2 regions of the Halomonas sediminis genome follow, and region 2 is predicted to be linked to the other one. Evidence: predicted binding sites of a transcription regulator. Region 2 holds the regulator's gene; the other holds the start of a gene.
The links. Region 2 encodes PhoB, which activates phosphate uptake and scavenging genes when phosphate is short. Its sites were predicted from a motif close to TGTCATANNNNTGTCANA; they were not measured.

Region 1: a site for PhoB is predicted at 1,627-1,644, ahead of ppk1 (polyphosphate kinase 1). Genes of this name have one in related genera too.

What each region holds. Positions count from the first base shown of each region.
Region 1 covers NZ_CP085246.1:2,981,913-2,992,353, reverse strand. Annotated here, with positions in the region: gene ppk1 (polyphosphate kinase 1) at 1-1,551, opposite strand, end outside; gene hemB (porphobilinogen synthase) at 1,695-2,708, opposite strand; gene elbB (isoprenoid biosynthesis glyoxalase ElbB) at 2,893-3,552, shown strand; gene tatC (twin-arginine translocase subunit TatC) at 3,660-4,442, opposite strand; gene tatB (Sec-independent protein translocase protein TatB) at 4,439-4,885, opposite strand; gene tatA (Sec-independent protein translocase subunit TatA) at 4,889-5,164, opposite strand; gene LG290_RS14085 (phosphoribosyl-ATP diphosphatase) at 5,207-5,578, opposite strand; gene ubiB (ubiquinone biosynthesis regulatory protein kinase UbiB) at 5,609-7,231, opposite strand; gene LG290_RS14075 (ubiquinone biosynthesis accessory factor UbiJ) at 7,228-7,866, opposite strand; gene ubiE (bifunctional demethylmenaquinone methyltransferase/2-methoxy-6-polyprenyl-1,4-benzoquinol methylase UbiE) at 7,874-8,629, opposite strand; gene LG290_RS14065 (gamma-butyrobetaine hydroxylase family protein) at 8,759-9,142, opposite strand; gene hslU (ATP-dependent protease ATPase subunit HslU) at 9,221-10,441, opposite strand, start outside.
Region 2 covers NZ_CP085246.1:3,397,844-3,408,284, reverse strand. Annotated here, with positions in the region: gene LG290_RS16145 (uroporphyrinogen-III synthase) at 1-100, opposite strand, end outside; gene hemC (hydroxymethylbilane synthase) at 97-1,041, opposite strand; gene argH (argininosuccinate lyase) at 1,297-2,700, shown strand; gene lptM (LPS translocon maturation chaperone LptM) at 2,700-2,858, shown strand; gene lysA (diaminopimelate decarboxylase) at 2,859-4,130, shown strand; gene dapF (diaminopimelate epimerase) at 4,130-4,963, shown strand; gene LG290_RS16115 (DUF484 family protein) at 5,011-5,721, shown strand; gene LG290_RS16110 (tyrosine recombinase XerC) at 5,714-6,640, shown strand; gene phoB (phosphate regulon transcriptional regulator PhoB) at 6,793-7,482, shown strand; gene phoR (phosphate regulon sensor histidine kinase PhoR) at 7,484-8,776, shown strand; gene phoU (phosphate signaling complex protein PhoU) at 8,816-9,541, opposite strand; gene pstB (phosphate ABC transporter ATP-binding protein PstB) at 9,582-10,397, opposite strand; gene pstA (phosphate ABC transporter permease PstA) at 10,397-10,441, opposite strand, start outside.

The sequences.
Region 1 (10,441 bases), 420 kb from region 2:
GGTGAGCAGACTGTAATCGGTATACAGCTTGGCGGTCTTGGAGTGGTAGTTGCCGGTGCCCAGATGGGCATAGTGGCGCAGCTTGCCTTTTTCACGTCGCACGATATGCAGCATCTTGGCATGGGTCTTGTAGGCCATGATGCCGTAAATCACGATGGCGCCAGCTTCCTGGAGGCGAGAGGCGAGTACCAGGTTGTCGGCTTCATCGAAACGTGCGCGAAGCTCGATCACCACCGTGACTTCCTTGCCTTGGCTTGCGGCGTCCACCAAGGCGCTGACAATCGGCGATTCGGCGCCGGTACGGTATAGCGTCTGCTTGATGGCGAGCACATTCGGGTCACGTGCCGCCTCGCGCAGCAGGTCTTCGATCGGCGTGAACGACTGAAAAGGATGGTGCAGCAGGATATCGTGCTTGGCGATGGCCTGGAACAAGCTGCCGCTCTTGAGCGAATTGGGAATACTGGGAGTGAAGGGGCGATAGACCAGGTCCGGCCTGTCGACGTCTCCCAGTACCGCCATCATGCGGGTCAGGTTGACCGGGCCTTCGACGAGGTACAGATCGTCCGGCCCCAGTTCGAATTGCGTCAGCAGAAAATCGATCAAGTCGGCCGGGCAGTTTTCCGCCACTTCCAGGCGTACCCCATTGCCATAGCGACGCGCGAGCAATTCACCGCGTAGCGCCGAGGCCAGATCGGAGACTTCTTCGGGGTCGACACTCATGTCGGCATTGCGCGTCAGACGGAACTGATAGCAACCGCGCACGTTCATGCCGGGAAACAGCTCGTCAGCATGGGCGTGGATCATCGAAGACAAGAAGACGTATTCGGAGAAGCCTTCCTCGCAAAGGGCCTTGGGCAGGGCCATCAAGCGAGGCAATGAACGCGGTGCGGGAAGGATTGCCATCCCACCGGCGCGTCCGAAGGCATCCTTGCCTTCCAGCCTGACGATGAAATTCAGGCTCTTGTTGACCAGGCGAGGAAACGGATGCGAAGGGTCCAGCCCGATAGGGCTGATCACCGGCATGATTTCGTTATCGAAGAACTCGCGCACCCAGGCCTTTTGCTCGCTTGTCCAGTGATCACGCCGTCGAAAGCGCAGTCCCTGGGCTTCCAGCTGGGGTAGCAAGGTGTCGTTGAGTATCTGGTATTGACGAATAATCTGCCGATGGGCAGTTTGCGAGATTTCCGCGAGTACTGCCTTGGGTAGCCGGCCATCCGCGCCGGTGGTGTCATCGCCTAAAGCGATTTGATGCTTGAGCCCAGCCACCCTGATTTCAAAGAACTCGTCCATGTTGGAGGAGAAGATCAGCAGGAACATCAAGCGATTGAGCAATGGATGCGACTCATCGAGGGCCTGTTCGAGCACTCGGATGTTGAATTGCAGGTGGGAGAGCTCACGATTGAAATACAGCAACGGATCGTCGAGGTCGGTTTCCGGCACGGGGTGACGCGTCTGCACGCCGGTAGGGGTACGGTTGAGGCGCAAGGGTGCCGCCTCGCTTGCGGTGTCGCTGCTCTCGTTCTGGGAACCATCAATGGCTGAGTCTTGCATGTACGCGCTCCCGGTCACGCCCAGGCAGCTTTGGGGGCGAATATTGGTGAATATGCGTCGAGGTTAATCGACGAGGATGACAGCCAGATGACAGCGCTCGTTATCGCAGCGCTTGCTATCTGGCGCGAACGTCTAGCCTGGGCCTACCCTTGAGATTGCATGTAGCGGGCTGCCTCCAGGGCGAAATAGGTCAAGATACCGTCGGCACCGGCACGCTTGAAGCACATCAACGATTCCATGATCACCGGCTCGGCTTCCAGCCAGCCGTTGTCGAACGCCGCGCGGTGCATGGCGTACTCGCCGCTGACCTGATAAGCGAAAGTGGGGACTCTGAGTTCGTCCTTTACCCGGCGAACCACATCCAGATAAGGCATGCCGGGCTTGACCATCACCATGTCAGCGCCTTCGGCCAGGTCCAGGGCGACTTCATGCAGGGCTTCATCGCTGTTGGCCGGGTCCATCTGGTAGGTGCGCTTGTCGGCCTTGCCCAGATTGGCTGCCGAGCCCACCGCATCTCGGAAAGGCCCGTAGTAATGCGAAGCATACTTGGCGCTGTAGGCCATGATGCGCACATTGTGCAGGTGTTCCTGTTCGAGTACCTGACGGATGGCGCCAATGCGTCCGTCCATCATATCCGAAGGCGCCACCACGTCGGCGCCGGCCTCGGCGTGGGACAACGCCTGCTTGAGCAAGGTGTCGACGGTGCGGTCATTCTGGACATAGCCCTGCTCATCGATAATGCCGTCCTGGCCATGACTGGTGTAGGGGTCAAGCGCCACATCGGTAATAATCCCCAGTTCCGGTAAGGCGGTTTTCAATGCCCGTACACTGCGCTGCACCAGCCCATTGGCGTTATAGGCTTCTTCCGCCAGATCGCTTTTATGTTCGGCGGTCACCACCGGAAACAATGCCAGGGCGGGAATACCCAGTTGGTAGGCTTCGCGTGCCTGCTCGATCAAAAGGTCCAGCGACAAACGCTCCACGCCGGGCATCGAGGCGACCGCTTCGCGCTGGTTTTCGCCTTCCAGCACGAAAACCGGCAGGATCAGGTCGCTGGGGGTCAGGGAGGCTTCTTGCATCAGGCGACGAGAAAAATCATCGCGGCGCATACGGCGCATGCGTAGCGCAGGAAAATGGCGAGGACTGGGCGTGTTCAAGGCGTTTCTCCAGACAGTAACGGAAAGCTCATCGCCGACGGTACAGGCGACAACAATCCCTTGAGTATATCAGCCGTGCTATCCGGCGAAAGCCGCCTTGTGGCCGGAGAAGAGACTCACTAAAGTGGACGATCGATTTATTCAGCATTGCCCATGGCGGCGACACCCAAACGAGGAAATAAAAATGACCAAACAGGTGGCAGTGATCCTGGCAGGCTGTGGCGTGTTCGACGGCTCGGAAATTTATGAAACCACCTTGACGCTGCTGCGTCTGGACCAGTTGGGGATCGGTTATCGTTGCTTCGCCCCGGATATCGAGCAATATCAGGTGGTGAATCATCTTACCCAGGCGCTGGAAGACGGCGAAAGCCGCAATGTACTGAAAGAGGCCGCACGCCTGGCCCGTGGTGAGATCAGCGAGCTGGGAGAGCTCCAGGCCGGTGATTACGACGCGGTGATCGTCCCCGGCGGTTTCGGGGTGGCCAAGAATCTCTCCGACTTTGCTCGGGCAGGCGACAACATGCAGGTGCTTGAGGCACTCAAGGACGCTTTGGCGGGCTTTCGTGAAGATGCCAAGCCGATTGGCCTGATGTGTATCTCGCCGGTGTTGGTGCCGCGTTTGCTAGGCGAGGGCATTGCGGTGACCGTGGGCAACGACCCGGGCGTTTCCGGTGCCATCAGTGCCATGGGGGGGTTGCACCGTAGTTGCGGAGTAGAAGGCATCGTCGTGGATCGAGAACACCAGGTGGTGACCACACCGGCCTACATGTTGGCGACCAGAATCAGTGAAGCGGCTACCGGGATCTTCAAGCTAGTGGATCGTATCGACGAAATGCTGACCTGATAGCCTGACGCACAACGGCCCCTCTATCTAAAATGGCCTCTCTATTTGATCAATAGAGGGGCCGTTGCGGTTTTACGGTACAGGAATTACGTTATCTGGCTGAGATGTCAGACATTTTTATCCTGTTCCTCGGCGGCATCTTTTTCCGCCCGACGCTTGCGTACCAGGCGGCCGAATAACAGCCCGACTTCATAAAGCAGGTACATGGGTACTGCCAGCAAGCTCTGGGAAATAATATCCGGCGGCGTCAGCAGCATTCCGACGACGAAACACCCCAGGACGATGTAAGGGCGTTTTTTCGACAGGCTTTCCACCGTGGTGGCCCCGGAGGCGATCAGCAGAAAGGTAGCAATGGGGATTTCAAACGCCACACCAAAGGCGAAAAACAACTTGAGGACGAAGTTAAGGTACTGATTTATATCGGTCATTACCGCCACGTTTTCCGGCCCGGTCTGGGTGAAAAACTGAAACAGCAGCGGAAATACCACGTAATAGGCGAATGCCGCCCCGGTATAGAAAAGCGCTATGCTGGAGGCCAGGATTGGCACTGCCATGGCCTTTTCATTGTCGTAAAGCCCGGGTGCGACAAATGCCCAGGCCTGATGCAACACATAGGGAATGGCGGCGAATACCGCCACCACCAGAGTCAGTTTGAATGGTGCAAGGAAGGGTGATGCCACTTCGGTGGCAATCATCTGCGAGCCTGGCGGCAACAGCGCCATCAATGGCTGGGCGACAAAGGAATAGATGTCGTTGGCAAACGAATATAGCCCTAGAAAAATGACCAGGATCACTACCACCGCACGCATCAGGCGCGAGCGTAGTTCGATCAAATGTTCAATCAAAGGGGCCTGGACTTGCTCTTTCTGCGAGTCGCCGGACGTGCTCATCGGGAATCGGTATCCTTCTTGGCGGCCGAGGTGTCATCGGATGATGCGGTGGGTAGGTCTTCACGCACGGTAGCCAGGGCATCGTCGAGCCGTGATGTAGCACGCGCCACAGGATCCTCGGGGGGCGGTTCATTCTCCGACGTCTCGTTCGGGTTTTTCGTAGCATCCGAACGAGAAGGGGGAGTGTCCGCCAGGCTTTCGACGTCTTGCTTGGCCTTCTTGAGGCTATCGTCGAGTTTTTGTTGTTGCTCGTTGAGCTTCTGGCGCAACTCTTCGGTTTCCAGCTGGGCGTTGATTTCACGCTGCATGCCGGACACCGTTCGCTTGACCTTGCCAATCCACAGGCCCACCGTACGCGCGGCGCGCGGAAGCCTCTCGGGACCCAGCACCAATAAGCTCACCACACCGATGAGCAATAGCTCAAGAAAACCGATATCCAGCATAGATTACTTGCGCTCGTCGGAACGTTCGGGCTGCTTTTCTTCGGCTTTCACATCGTAAGTGTTGCCGTTGTCTTCATGGGCGACCTTGGCACGGGGCTCGTCGGTCTTCTTGGCCTTGGCGTCGGCATCTTCCGTTTCGTCTTCATGCATGGCTTTCTTGAAGCCTTTCATGGCTCCACCGAGGTCAGTCCCTACGTTGCGCAGTTTCTTGGTGCCGAAAATCAGGATGATGATGCCCAGAACAATCAGCAGCTGCCAAATACTGATACCACCTAACATATGCAATTCCTCTTTTACGGTGCTGCGGTTGATAGCGGTGCGTTATTGGGATCTGGCGGACTTTTCCGCATGACCCGAGATTCCAAAGCGACGAGCCAGTTCGTCGAGTACCGGCTGATGATCCATGCCCAAGTGCGAAAGCATGACCAGGCTATGAAACCACAGGTCAGCGGTTTCGGCGACAAGGGCGTGACGCTGTGCCTCAGTGCCGTGTTCGGCATCCTTGGCCGCCAACAGTGTTTCGGTCGCTTCTTCGCCGACTTTTTCGAGTATCTTGTTCAAACCCTTGTGATGCAAGGCGGCGACATAAGAATCTTCCGGTGCTGCGTGCCGCCTTTGGCGTAATACCTCGGCCAATGCATCGAGAATGCTCTGGTCGGCAGAGGTTGGTTGTGAAGAATAAGTGTCTTGCATGCTAAGCATCCGGTCAAAGTAAAAAGGGAGTCATTGCCATACGACGAGCGCCAGACCGATGGCCGCCGCCGCCAGTACCGGCCAATCCTGGGTCGAGGACCAGGCACTCAGCGGTTGCCAGACCAAGGCCAGTGCCACCAGGATCAACCCCAGGCGTAATCGGTGCTGACGCTTGTCCTTGCGCTGCAGCTGGTAGCGAATGCCCTCGATGGCCCCGGCCTGTTGCAGGCGCTGACGATGTTCGTGCTCCATGCGGCTGAGTGCCTGATGGGCAAGTGCCGGTAGCTCCGGGAGTTGATGAGAGAGTTCCGGCGCTTGGCGCTTGAGAGATTTCCATAGCCCTCCGATGCCGGCGCGCTCTTTCATCCATTGTTCCAGGTAAGGCTTGGCGGTGCTCCATAGGTCCAGGTCGGGGTAGAGTTGACGACCCAGCCCCTCGATATTGAGCAGCGTCTTTTGTAGCAGTACCAGCTGCGGCTGGACTTCCATATTGAAGCGCCGTGCGGTCTGAAACAGCCCCAGCAGCACTTGGGCGAAGGAGATGTCCTTGAGCGGCTTTTCCAGGATTGGCTCACATACAGTGCGTATCGCGGCGGCGAACTCATTGGCACGAGTGTTTTCGCCCACCCAGCCGGATTCGATGTGCAGGGCGGCGACTTCGTAATAATCCTGATGAAAGAAGGCCAGAAGGTTACGTGCTAGGTAGTCCTGGTCTTCGCGGGTCAGGCTGCCCACGATGCCGCAATCGATAGCGATGTACTGGGGGTCTTCCGGGTTGTCGCAATTGACGAAGATATTGCCCGGATGCATGTCGGCGTGAAAGAAGTTGTCGCGAAACACCTGGGTGAAGAAAATTTCGACCCCTCGCTCGGCAAGCTTCTTCAGGTTGGTGCCTTGAGCGATCAGCATGGCGGTGTTCGCCACCGGTACACCGCGAATACGCTCCTGCACCATCATGCCCCGGCGGGTGAATTGCCAATGAATGCTGGGCACGAACAGCAGGGGAGAATCCTTGAAGTTGCGCTTGAGCTGGGAGGTATTGGCCGCTTCTTTGTACAGGTCGAGTTCATCGAACAGCGTGGCTTCATAGTCGCGGATGACTTCAACCGGGCGCAGCCGTCTGGCTTCCGGAATCATGGCCAGTACCCGGGCGACCTGATACATCAGCGCCATGTCCTGACGCATGACGCGAGTGATGCCCGGACGAATGATCTTGACCACGACGTCTTCACCGCTGTGCAGCCGAGCGGCATGCACCTGGGCGATCGACGCCGATGCCAAAGGAGTAGTATCGAATTCGGCAAATGCCAGGGCAATCGAGGTTTCCAGCTCTTTTTCGATACGCTCCACGGCCAAGTGGCCGGGAAACGGCGGTACCTGATCTTGCAGGCGCTTGAGTTCATCGGCGATGTCTTCCGGCAAAAGGTCGCGCCGGGTGGAAAGCATTTGCCCGAACTTGATAAAGATCGGGCCCAGCAGTTCCAGCGACAGACGCAAGCGCTCCCCGCGGGAACGCGAGCCCACTGGAATCAAGCGCAGCGGGGAAAACCACAATAAGGTACGCAGCCACCAGGGTAGGCGTTCCATGGGAATCAGGGTATCCAGCCGGTGACGGCTGATGACCCAGGAAATGCGCAGTAGGCGCAGAATCATGAGCGCGGTTCCTGGGTGAGCTTTTTATGCAAGCGTGCCAGCCGAGCCTCCAGGCGGTCGGTGGCAATATCGATTTCCGTCAGATGATCGCGAACAATATCGTGCTGATGGCGGCCTGGCAGCAGGCGAGCTTCCTCGAAAACGTAATCGGCGACGTCCTGAAACAGCTCATCCTTGGCGCGCAGCCCCCAGCGCGCCATGCGGCGTAAACCTTCCGCCAGCGAATGCGCGGGCATATCGCCCAGCCAGTGAGCCAGATCGTTTTCCCAGTCAATATCCAAATCCAGAAAGAGTTCGCGGGCCGCTTCCAGGAGGTGCGTGTGGCCACGCACTGAAAGCTTGCCTTCGAACATCAAGCGTTCGACGGATTTTCCACTGATCCATTCGGCAAGCGTGTCCGGGGAGAGCTCGACTACGGCATTGACGTCTTTCTCGTCGACCTCGTCGCCACGCAGAAGATCGATGCCATGATGATGAAAATGAATCAGTAGATGCAGGCGGGGCTGCTCCAGGCGTACCAACAGGCGATTGCCGGCCAGCGCATCCAGCCGCGAAGGCGCGGCGGGATCTCGTGCCAGCAATGCATTCAGGGTGCGTTCAAGGCCCGCCAGCAATAAAGAGGGGGTTACCAGCATGCCAACCTCATAGCTTGATGCCGCGATGCAGGGCGACAATGCCGCCGGTGAGGTTGGTGTATTCCACGCGCTCCAACCCCGCACTTTCCATCATGGCCTTGAGCGTCTCCTGATCCGGATGCACTCGGATGGATTCAGCCAGATAACGGTAACTATCACCGTCACCCGCGACCAGCTCACCTACCTTCGGCAATAGGCGGAATGAATATTCATCGTAGGCCTTGCTGAGCAAGGCGTTGTCGGGCTTGGAAAATTCCAGCACCAGCAAACGCCCGCCGGGCTTGAGTACCCGGGTCATGGAGCGCAGGGCAGCATCCTTGTCGGTAACGTTGCGCAGGCCGAAGGCAATGGTAATGCAATCGAAGCTGTTGTCGGGGAACGGCAGGCATTCGGCATTGGCCTGAACGTATTCCACATTGCCGCCCACGCCGTTGTCCAGCAGCTTGTCGCGGCCCACCTTGAGCATGGAGGCGTTGATGTCGGCCAAGACCACCTGGCCACGCGATCCGACCAGACGCGAGAACTTCAGGGTAAGGTCACCCGTACCGCCAGCGATATCCAGCACCCGATGCCCGGGGCGTACGCCCGCCCGTTCGATGGTCAGGCGTTTCCACAGGCGATGAATGCCCAGGGACATGAGGTCGTTCATGATGTCATAGCGAGCGGCGACCGAATGAAATACATCGGCGACGCGTGACGCTTTTTCGTCGACCGGGACTTCCTGATAACCGAAGTGAGTGGTGCGTTTTTGCGTGGGGCTCATATCACTAAGGCTCCCGAATTCGAGGCGGTGGCAGTTGGGCGTCGTGGCCATGGGTTCGATCCAGGCGACATTGTAGCCTTCTCCACCCGGCTTGTCTTTGCTTGCCAGGTGGCTCGTCCCATAGAGCGCTCACAGCTGGCGGATTTCGATACCCAAGGGTTCACGCGAGGCGCCTGCAGCTTCCAGACGTGCCAGGTAATCCGCCCAATAGGTATCGAAGCGGGTCGCCAATTCGTACAGATAAGTGAAGCTGTACAGGCCGGTGTCGTGGCCATCATCGAAGTGCAGCTTGAGCGCATAGCGCCCGGTAGGCGTGATGTTCGCTAGGCCCACATCTTTCTTGCCTACCTGCAGCACGGCGGTTTCCCCGCCGTGGCCACGTACCTCGGCGGAGGGTGAATAGACCCGTAAGTACTCCACCGGCAGGCGGTAATGGCTGCCGTCGGCGTAACTCAGCTCAAGTTCACGCGCTTTCTTGTGGTAGTGAACCTGTTTGGGTTCAGGAGCATTCATGCTGACCTCCTCGGTTACCGGAGTAACCTCTGTCTAAAAAACGACTACCCGGCGAGCAAATCCCAGGTAGCCGGCTTTCTAGAGAATATAACGTGCCAGGTCTTCATCCATTGCCAGTTCGCCAAGCTGAGCATTGACATAATCCGCGTCGATCACCAGCGGGCTCTGCATGTCGCCGCCCTTGAATGAGGCTTCTTCGAGCAGACGCTCCATGACCGTATGCAGACGCCGTGCACCTATATTTTCGGTGCCTTCGTTGACCTGCCAGGAAATTTGCGCGATCCGTTCGATGGCATCGTCGGTGAAGGAAATATCCAGCCCTTCGGTGGCCAACAGCGCCTGATACTGGCGAGTCAGTGACGCGGAAGGCTCGGTCAGAATACGCTTGAAGTCATTTGGCGTCAGCGCATCGAGTTCCACGCGAATCGGCAGGCGCCCCTGGAGTTCGGGAATCAGGTCCGAAGGCCGTGACAGGTGGAAAGCACCGGAGGCGATGAACAGAATATGGTCGGTCTTGACCATGCCGTACTTGGTGGATACCGAGGAACCTTCGATCAGCGGCAAGAGGTCGCGCTGAACACCTTCGCGTGACACTTCGCCACCGCTGGACTGGCCGCTACCCTTGGCCACCTTGTCAATTTCATCCAGAAACACGATGCCATGCTGCTCGACCGCTTCCACGGCGCGTGCCTTGATTTCTTCTTCATTGACCAGTTTGGCGGCTTCTTCGTCACGCAGCAGGGCAAAGGCATCCTTGACCGCGACACGACGTGTTTCGCGTTTCTGCTGGCCCATATTGGAAAATAGGCTTTGCAGCTGGTTGGTCATTTCTTCCATGCCCGGCGGGGTCATGATGTCAACGTTCGGGCCATGCGCGGAAATCTCGATATCGATTTCCTTGTCATCCAGCTGGCCTTCACGCAATTTTTTGCGGAAGGCCTGGCGGGTACCGCTGTCTTGGCGCGGCTGGTCTTCCTGGCCCCGCGGCGGTGGCAATAGGGCATCCAGAATCCGGTCTTCGGCAGCGTCCGCGGCACGATTGCCGACTTCCTCTTTGGCCTGTTCACGCACCATCTTGAACGCCGCTTCGATCAGGTCACGAATGATCGACTCCACATCCCGGCCCACATAGCCGACTTCGGTGAACTTGGTGGCTTCGACCTTGATGAAGGGAGCGCGGGCCAGCTTGGCCAAGCGCCGGGCAATTTCGGTCTTGCCCACACCGGTGGGGCCGATCATCAGGATATTCTTGGGGGTGACTTCCGGGCGCAAGTCGTCGTCGAGCTGCATGCGCCGCCA
Region 2 (10,441 bases):
ACGCCTCGAGGCGCTCGACCTCGAAGCCCTGTTCGATAATGGCGTCAGCCAATACCTCGCCGCGCTCACCCGGGCGGCAGATCAACACCGGTGCACTCATTCGCTGGCGCCGTAGACCTCAGCGAGTATCTCGCCGGCGCCCAGGTCAAGCAGCTCTTCGGCAACGCGAATGCCCAAGGCTTCAGGTTCGTGCATCGAGCCACGGCCTTCGGCGCGCAGCACTTGGGTGCCGTCCGGGTTGCCCACCAAACCGCGTAACCACAGGGTCACATTGTCGGCCTCGATGATGGCATGACCCCCGATGGGTACCTGGCAGCCGCCTTCCAGGCGGGTGTTCATGGCACGTTCGGCGCGTACGCGGGTCGCGGTGTCCGGGTCATCCAGCGGTGCCAGCAAATGGATCAACTCGGGGTCGTGCAGGCGACACTCGATGCCCAGCGCTCCTTGGCCGCAGGCGGGCAGGCAGACTTCCGGCGGGAGTGCCAGGGCGATGCGCTCTTCAAGTCCCAAACGCTTCAAGCCGGAGGTGGCCAGAATGATCGCCTCGAATTCACCGGCATCGAGCTTGCTCAGGCGAGTCTGGACGTTACCACGCAAATTCAGGATCTCCAGATCCGGGCGGGCTTCGCGCATCTGTAGTCCACGCCGCAAACTGGCGGTACCCACGCGGGCGCCTTCCGGCAGCTCATCCAGGCTGGCGTAGTGGTTGGAAACGAAGGCGTCGGTGGGGTCGGCACCTTCCAAGATCACCGAGAGCCCCAGGCCTTCGGGAAAGTGCATGGGCACGTCTTTCATGGAGTGCACCGCGATGTCGGCACGACCGTCGAGCATCGCTTCTTCCAACTCCTTGACGAACAAGGCCTTCCCGCCGATTTTGGAAAGCGGTGTATCCAGAATCTTGTCGCCTCGGGTGGAAAGGGGAACCAGCTCCACCTCAAGCCCCGGGTTGGCCGCCATCAAGCGGTCACGAACGTATTCAGCCTGCCACATGGCAAGTTGGCTTTTACGCGTGGCAATGCGTAGCTTGGTAATGGTTTGCACGTGATTCTCCCTTTGCCGCTGACACGGCCAGTCAACCTCTGATAGATCTCATCATAAAGCACCCGGCCACACAGTAAAAACTGTAGTAAAAATAGTAAGTGCGGTTCCCTACCGTAGGATGGTTTTGCGATGAGTAAATCGGCGTGCCGCGAGAGGGGGTGACTCTGGTACACTTTCGGGCAATTTCCATGATCATTTTTTGTGATTATTTTTCATGCGTGTTTTCGACTTCATTGTTTGCAGGATATCCGCCAGATGAGCCAAGTCACTAACCAGTCCTGGGGCGGTCGCTTCAGCGAGCCCACCGATGCGTTTGTCGAACGCTTTACTGCCTCGGTCACCTTCGACCAGCGCCTGGCGCGCCAGGATATTCGAGGCTCGGTCGCCCACGCCACCATGCTGGCACGCGTCGGTGTGCTGAGTGACGAAGAGCGTAATGCCATCGTTGAAGGTCTCAACGAGATCGCCGCCGAGATCGAGCGCGGCGAGTTCCAGTGGTCGGTGCCACTGGAAGACGTTCATATGAACATCGAAGCGCGGCTGACCGACAAGATCGGTATCACAGGCAAGAAGCTGCACACCGGGCGTTCACGTAACGACCAGGTAGCCACCGATATCCGCTTGTTCCTGCGTGACGAAATCGATGTGATCGAAGTCGAGCTGGTGCGCCTGCGGGAAGGCATGATCGAACTCGCCGACCGCGAAGCCGAGACCATCATGCCCGGCTTCACTCACCTCCAGACCGCCCAGCCGGTTACCTTTGGTCATCATCTGCTGGCCTGGCAGGAAATGCTGGCCCGCGACCACGAGCGCCTGCTCGATTGCCGCAAGCGAGTCAATGTGATGCCCCTGGGCGCTGCCGCCCTGGCCGGTACCACCTACCCGATCGACCGTCACGTTACCGCGGAATTGCTGGGCTTTTCGCGCCCGGCGGAGAACTCCTTGGATGCGGTGTCGGATCGCGATTTCGCGATCGAATTCACCAGCTTCGCCAGCATCCTATTGATGCACCTTTCGCGAATGAGCGAAGAACTGGTGCTGTGGACCAGTGCCCAGTTCGATTTCATCGATTTGCCGGACCGCTTCTGCACCGGCTCCTCGATCATGCCGCAAAAGAAGAATCCCGATGTGCCGGAACTGGTGCGTGGCAAGACCGGACGTGTCTATGGCCACTTGATGGCCTTGCTGACGCTGATGAAATCCCAGCCGCTGGCCTACAACAAGGACAATCAGGAAGACAAGGAGCCGCTGTTCGACGCCGTCGACACCGTGCGCGACTGCCTGAAAGCCTTTGCCGACATGGTGCCTGCCATCGAACCCAAAAAGGCCAACATGGAGATCGCGGCGCTCAAGGGGTTCTCTACCGCCACCGACCTCGCCGATTACCTAGTGCGCAAAGGCGTGGCGTTCCGCGATGCCCATGAGATCGTCGGCCAGTCGGTCGCGTTCGGGTTACGCGAAGAAAAAGACCTTTCCGAGATGAGCCTCACTGAGCTCAAGCAGTTCTCCGACATCATCGAAGAGGATGTCTTCGAGGTATTGACCCTGGAAGGTTCGGTCGCGGCGCGTAACCATATCGGCGGCACCGCGCCCAATCAGGTGCGGGCGGCGGCACAGCGTGCACGTGATGCAGTGATCGTACTCAAGGGCGCGATGTGATGCGTGCTGTCAGTAGCCTGGCAATAATTGCTGTGGCGATACTGCTGGCCGGCTGCGGCCAGAAAGGGCCGCTGTACTTGCCATCGCCAGAGCAGCCTTCACCGGAGCAGTCCGAACAAGCGCCATCCACCTCGCCAGCGGTCGAGCAGGAGACCTGAATGGATTATTTCAATTATCGCGACGGCGTGCTGTATGCCGAAGAGGTTCCGCTTTCACGCATTGCCGCCGAGCATGGCACCCCGTGTTATGTGTATTCCAAGGCCACACTTGAACGGCATTTTCGCGCCTATACCGAGGCGTTAGGCAGCCATTCGCATTTAATCTGCTATGCCGTTAAAGCCAATTCCAACCTGGCGGTGCTGGGGCTTCTGGCACGGCTGGGGGCGGGGTTCGATATCGTGTCCGTCGGCGAGCTCGAGCGCGTCCTGGCGGCGGGCGGTGACCCGGCCAAGGTGGTGTTTTCCGGCGTGGCCAAGCAAGAAGCGGAAATGGCCCGTGCCCTGGAAGTGGGTATCAAGTGCTTCAACGTGGAATCGCGCCCTGAGCTTGAACGCCTCAATAGCGTGGCTGCGCGCCTGGGCAAGGTTGCCTCGGTGTCGTTGCGCGTCAATCCGGATGTCGATGCCGGCACCCATCCCTACATTTCCACCGGCTTGAAGGACAATAAGTTCGGCATTGCGGTGGATGACGCCCTGGATGTGTATACCCAGGCGGCGGGAATGGCGCATCTGGAAGTGGTCGGGCTGGATTGTCATATCGGCTCCCAATTGACGGAAACCGCACCTTTCCTGGATGCCCTGGAGCGCCTGCTGGTATTGCTCGAGCGTCTGCGCGACCAGGGAATCGAGATCGACCACCTGGACCTGGGGGGTGGCCTGGGCGTTACCTATCGCGATGAGCGGCCGCCGCAGCCGTTCGATTACGCTACTGCCTTGCTCGAGCGGCTTTCGCGTTGGGAGGGCGGCAAGCGCCTGACGCTGTTGTTCGAGCCCGGTCGCTCGATTGCCGCCAATGCCGGCGTGCTGTTGACCCGGGTCGAGTTTCTCAAGCCTGGTGAGACCAAGAACTTCGCCATCATCGATGCGGGCATGAACGACATGATTCGCCCGGCGCTGTACCAGGCGTGGCAGGCCATCGTGCCGGTGGACACGCGCCATGCGCGGGATTCGGCGCTTTACGATGTGGTCGGACCGGTATGCGAAACCGGAGACTTCCTGGGCAAGGAGCGTGAACTTGCGATTGCACCGGGGGACCTTCTGGCGGTGCGTTCAGCGGGTGCCTATGGCTTTGTGATGGCCTCGAACTACAACAGCCGCCCCCGCCCGGCGGAACTGATGGTGGATGGCACGGAGTGTCATGTGGTGCGTGCTCGTGAGCGCCTGGCGGATTTGTGGGCCGGCGAAACCTTGCTACCGGCAGGGAGCGTTTGATGCTGCTGCATTTCACCAAGATGCACGGGCTGGGCAATGATTTCGTGGTGGTGGATCTGGTGACTCAGCGCGCCCGTCTTCGCAATGAGCAGATTCGCCAGCTTGCTGATCGTCGTCTGGGGATCGGTTTCGACCAGCTGTTGATCGTCGAGCCACCCCGCGACCCGGAAATGGATTTTCGCTACCGCATCTTCAATGCCGATGGCAGTGAAGTGGAAAACTGCGGCAATGGAGCGCGCTGTTTCGCCCGCTTCGTGCGCGATCAACGTCTTACCCACAAGCACGAGATTCGGGTCGAGACCGCCGGTGGCCCGCTGGTGCTCAAGGTGCAGCATGACGGCATGGTGCGCGTGGACATGGGGCGGCCGCGCTTCACTCCCTCGGCATTGCCGTTCGATGCGCCGGGTGATCAGCCGTTGCATACCCTGGCGGTCGGTGACGAAACCCTCGAGCTGGGGGTGGTGTCGATGGGCAATCCGCATGCGGTGATCCAGGTTGATGATGTGGATACTGCCCCGGTGGAGCGTTTGGGACCCTTGGTGGAAGCGCACCCGCGCTTTCCCCAGCGGGTCAATGTCGGTTTCATGCAGGTGCTCTCGCCCTGCGCGATTCGTCTGCGCGTCTATGAGCGTGGCAGTGGCGAGACTCTGGCCTGCGGTACCGGCGCCTGTGCCGCCGTTGCCAGCGGGATTCGCCAGGGACTATTGAAAAGTCCGGTCAAGGTAACGCTGCCGGGCGGTGACTTGATGATCGAATGGTCGGACCCGGAAGCTGCGTTGATCATGGTCGGCCCGGCAACACGTGTGTTTGATGGGCGCGTCGCGTTAAGCTGACGCGGCCAAGCGCAAACCGTCGCGATAGCGTAAACAGGAGTAAGGTGATGTCTTCAGCCCCCGAGCCGCGCAAAACCCTCGATCCCGATCAGGTAGCCTTCTGGCTGGCGCGTCATCCGGACTTTTTTGTCGGGCGTGAAGGGTTGCTGCAGCAGCTCAAGGTCCCTCATCCGGATATCCAGGGTGCGATCTCGCTATTGGAACGTCTGGTGCTCGACCTGCGCCGGCGTGCCGAGCATGCCGAAAGCCGCTTGGAACACCTGCTGGAAACCGCGCGCCACAATGAGACACAGTATCGGCGCCTGCGGGAAACCTTGCTGGCATTGGTCGAAGCCGAGGATCGAGATACCTTGGCCCAGGCGTTGGCCACCCAGCTCAGCGAGCGTTTTGCAACGCCGGCCATGGCACTCTGGTGTCCGGCGGAACTCAGCGATAACGAACCCGCTCCGCCACAGCCGCCGCGTCAGGTGCTGGACCAGCATGCCACCAAGCGCCTGACCGCGCTGCTTGATGGACGCACCAGCCGCTGTTCCAAGTTGAGTGTCAGCGACTGGAAATGCCTGTTGCCGCATACCAAGCCACCGCGCAAGGCGGGTTCCTGCGCCATCACTCGACTTTCCGCCGGGCAGCCGCTGGGCTATCTGCTGCTCGCCAGCCCCGACCCGGCAAGTTATTGCGCCAGCATGGACACCTTGTTCACTGAATATCTGGGCGATGTCATGGCCCGCTTGCTGACGCGCCTGGGCCCTTATGCTTGATACCCCGCTCGAGGGAAGTATCACGGCATTTCTGGCGCAGATGCGACGCCATGCCAGCCCCGCCACGCTGAAAGCCTATGCTCAGGATCTCAGCGCCTTGCAGGCCTTCACGCTGAGCCGTGATGTGCATGCCGCGGAAGCACTGGATACCGCCCTGTTGCGGGCTTTTCTGGGACGTGAACGTAGCCGCGGGCTGGCTCCCAGCAGTTTGGCCCGGCGCCGCGCGGCACTCTCGCGTTTTGCCGATTACCTAGTCAAGCAAGGAATCCTGGCACATAACCCGGTAACGCTATTGCGCACGCCGCGCCAGCCCAGCCACCTGCCGCGCCCGCTGGATGTGGACCAGCTCAGCCAGTTTCTGGACACCCCTCATGATGGCTCGCCGTTGGCATTGCGCGACCAGGCCATACTGGAACTTTTCTATTCCAGTGGCTTGCGCCTGGCGGAGCTTGCCGCTCTGGATGAGCCTGACGTTCACGGCCATCAGGTACGGGTGATGGGCAAGGGAAGCAAACCCCGCCAGGTACCGGTGGGCCAGCGTGCTCAGGTGGCGCTGGGCCATTGGCTGGCGCAACGCCCATTGCTTGCCGGCCAGGGCGAAACCGCGCTGTTCGTCGGGGTGCGCGGAGCCCGTCTGGGGCATCGTGCGATTCAAAAGCGTCTGGCGCACCTGGCCGTGGCCCGCGGTTTACCGGAGCACTTGCACCCACACCGATTGCGTCATTCCTTCGCCAGCCATTTGCTCGAGTCCAGCCAGGACTTGCGTGCAGTGCAGGAGCTCCTCGGCCATGCCAATCTGGCCACTACACAGGTGTATACCCGGCTGGATTGGCAAAGCCTGGCAGCCAGTTACGATGCGGCCCATCCGCGAGCCAAACGTTCTTCGACCGCAACTGAACAGGAACCCGGCAAGACCTAACGCTCGCCCAGCGGCAGCTGAGCCGTTTGCATAGGCATTTGTTGGGGTGCGAGGGCGGCTGCTTGGGAAAATCGGTCTTGTCATGGAATTGTCATCAGGGCATGGTGTGATTGTCATTGACCTGTCATTGTTCGATCACGAGGCCGCCCATAATGACCGCCAAGACCGTTCTGATTGTCGATGATGAAGCGCCGATTCGCGAAATGATCGCGATCGCCCTGGAAATGGCTGACTACCACGTCCTTGAAGCGAGCAATGCTCAGGATGCCCACGCCATGATTGTGGATCATCAACCGGACTTGCTGCTGCTGGACTGGATGATGCCGGGCATCAGCGGTATCGAGCTTGCTCGTCGGCTCAAGCGCGAAGAAGCCACCGCCGAGCTACCCATCATCATGCTTACCGCCAAGGGTGAAGAGGACAACAAGATTCAGGGTCTCGAAGCCGGGGCCGACGATTACATTACCAAGCCGTTTTCCCCTCGTGAGCTGGTGGCAAGGCTCAAGGCCGTGCTGCGCCGAGCGACACCGCGCGGTGTCGAAGAGGCCGTCGAGATCGACGGCCTCTTGCTGGATCCCATGAGTCATCGCATCAGTGCGCATGGCAAGGCCTTGGAAATGGGGCCTACCGAGTACCGCCTGTTGCAGTTTTTCATGACTCACCAGGAGCGCGCCTACACTCGTAGCCAGCTGCTGGACCAAGTATGGGGAGGCAATGTCTATGTCGAGGAACGCACCGTGGACGTGCATATCCGCCGCCTGCGCAAGGCATTGGGCGATGCCCATCAGCACTTGATTCAGACTGTACGCGGTACCGGCTACCGGTTTTCGGCCAGAGGCTAGGGTGCGATTGTGGAGCCGTGAGCTGTGGCGTCTGGTATGGCCGGCAACCTTGGGAACCCTGGTCGGCTGGCTGTTAGTGACGCCGGGGCTGGGTCTCGCAGCGGGCTTGGCGCTGTGCCTGGTTTACCATCTGCGCCAGTTACGCGCCCTGTATCGCTGGATGACGTTGCACCCGGAGCAGGAGCCTCCTGCCGCGAGCGGGATGTGGGGCGAGCTGTTCGACCAGCTTTACCGTTATCAGAAACGCCAGCGCATCACTCAGCAACGCTTACGGGCGATACTCGCGCGGATACAGGAATCCTCGGAAGCCATGCGCGACAGCGTGGTGATGCTCGACCGTCATGGTGACCTGGAGTGGTGGAACAGTGCTGCCAGCGACATGCTGGGGCTGCAAGCTGCCCATGACCGCGGCCAGCACATTACCAATCTGCTGCGCGACCCCCACTTCGTCAGTTACTTCAAGGCGCATGACTATCGCGAACCCCTGACCTTGACGTCTCCCATCGACGAGCGTCGTATCCTTCAATACCAGCTGACGCTTTATGGCGATGACGAATGCCTGCTCATGGCTCGCGATATCACCCGGTTGCATCGCCTGGAACAGATGCGGCGCGATTTCGTGGCCAATGTTTCCCATGAATTGCGCACACCCCTGACGGTACTTTCCGGTTATCTGGAAACCTACAGCGACCTGGCTGAACAGATGCCGCCGCGCCTGGGGCGCGGGCTTTCGCAGATGCAGGCGCAAACGAGCCGTATGCAGAATCTGGTCAACGATCTGCTGATGCTGTCACGCCTGGAGATCGACCAGGGTGGCGAAGATCACCGGCCGCTGCTCATGGAGACGTTGCTCGACGGCATCCGCCGCGATGCGCTGGCCCTTTCCCATCACCGCCATGAAGTGACTATCGAGCTTGAGTGCCATGCTCAGCTGGTAGGCAGTGAGCAGGAAATTCGCAGCGCGGTTTCCAACCTGGCTTTCAATGCCGTGCGTTATACCCCGGAAGGTAGCCACATCACCCTGCGTTGGAAGACTCACTCTCAGGGCGCCTGCATTGAAGTCGAGGATAACGGGGAAGGCATCGATCCGGTGCATATTCCGCGCCTCACCGAACGCTTCTACCGTGTGGACAAGGGGCGCAGCACTGAAACCGGCGGTACCGGACTGGGGCTGGCAATCGTCAAGCATGTACTATTGCGCCATGAAGCGCACCTGGAGATCGACTCCCACCCAGGCGAGGGAGCCCGCTTTCGTTGCGTGTTTCCCGCCAAGCGCCTTGTCTATCCTACCTAGTAACCTGGCGGGCTTTGACCTTATCGTTTTAATCTCAAGTCAGGACTTCTTCAGCATGTTTTCATCGAGCTCTTCCGGGGCGATGTGCCGGATATCCAGGCCCTTGACCAGATAGACCACGTATTCGGCCAGGTTGTTGGCATGGTCACCCACCCGTTCCAAGGCGCGCAACACCCACATGACGTTGAGTACCGAGCTGATCGAACGGCTGTCTTCCATCATGAAAGTCATCAGCGAGCGCATGGCGCTGCCATATTCGTCATCCACCAGCTTGTCTTCGTGCACCACCTGCATGGCCAGATCAGTATCGAAGCGGGCAAAGGCGGTGAGCGAATCGCGCAGCATCTTGCGCACATGCTCGCTGATATGCCGGACTTCCACCAAGCCTTTTACATTATTGCTGCCTTCGCTCAAGCTGAGGGCATTGCGAGCGATCTTGCTGGCTTCGTCGCCGATACGCTCAAGATCCGAGGTGGCGCGAATTACCGCCACCACCAGGCGCAGGTCGGAGGCGGCCGGCTGGCGGCGTGCCAGTATCCGGGTGCATTCATCATCAATCTGAATCTGAAGGTCGTTGACCTGGCGGTCGTTGTCACGGACCTTTTCCGCCAGGTGAGAGTCGTTCTCCAGCAGTGCCTTGATCGCCTCCTGTACCTGCTTTTCCACCAGGCCGCCCATGGCCATCAGGTGGGTCTTGAGCTCTTCGAGCTCCTGATTGAACTGGCGGGAAATGTGCTGGCTATGCGTATCGCTGGTGATATCCATTGTATCGCTCCTGGGCCGGTAGGCCTGTGTTAGCCGCTGGTTACGCCATACGGCCGGTAATGTAGTTTTCGGTGCGCTGCAGGCGCGGATTGGTGAATACGCTATCGGTGGGGCCGTATTCCACCAGCTCTCCCCCTTGGAGAAAGGCGGTGTAGTCCGAGACTCGGGCAGCCTGCTGCATGTTATGAGTGACCAGCACCAAGGTCAGTTGCGACTTCAGGTTGCGTATTAGCTCCTCGATCTTGAGTGTCGAGATGGGGTCGAGTGCCGAGGCCGGCTCATCCAGCAGCAGGACATCTGGTCGCACCGCCAGGGTGCGGGCGATGACCAGGCGCTGCTGCTGCCCACCCGACAGGGTCCAGGCAGAGCGGTACAGGCGATCCTTTACCTCCTCCCACAGCGCGGCGGACTGTAGCGCCCATTCGACGGTGTCATCGCGTTTGCGTTTGGGCATTCGACCTTGCAGACGCAGACCAAAGGCGACGTTTTCATAAATCGATATAGGAAAAGGATTGGGGCTCTGGAACACCATTCCTACCCGGCGGCGCAATTCCGCCACGTTCAGCTGGGGGGCGTGAATGTCCCGGCCTTCCAATTGAATGTTCCCGCTGAGAGTCACCGACTCGTTCAGGTCGTGCAGCCGGTTGATGGCCCGCAACAGGGTCGACTTGCCACAGCCAGAAGGTCCGATGAACGCCGTGACCCGGTGGCGCGGTACCTGCAGGGATAAGCCCTGCAAGGCGGGCACGCCGGCATAGGCCAGACTGAAATCATTGATCTCCAGACAGCTCTCGGCCGTGGCGAAATGCATGACCGCAGCATTGTCGGGAGCGGATTTCGGTAACGACGCTTGCATCAGTTTCCTCGTTGGCGCCTGAGATGATGACGCAGAAATATGGC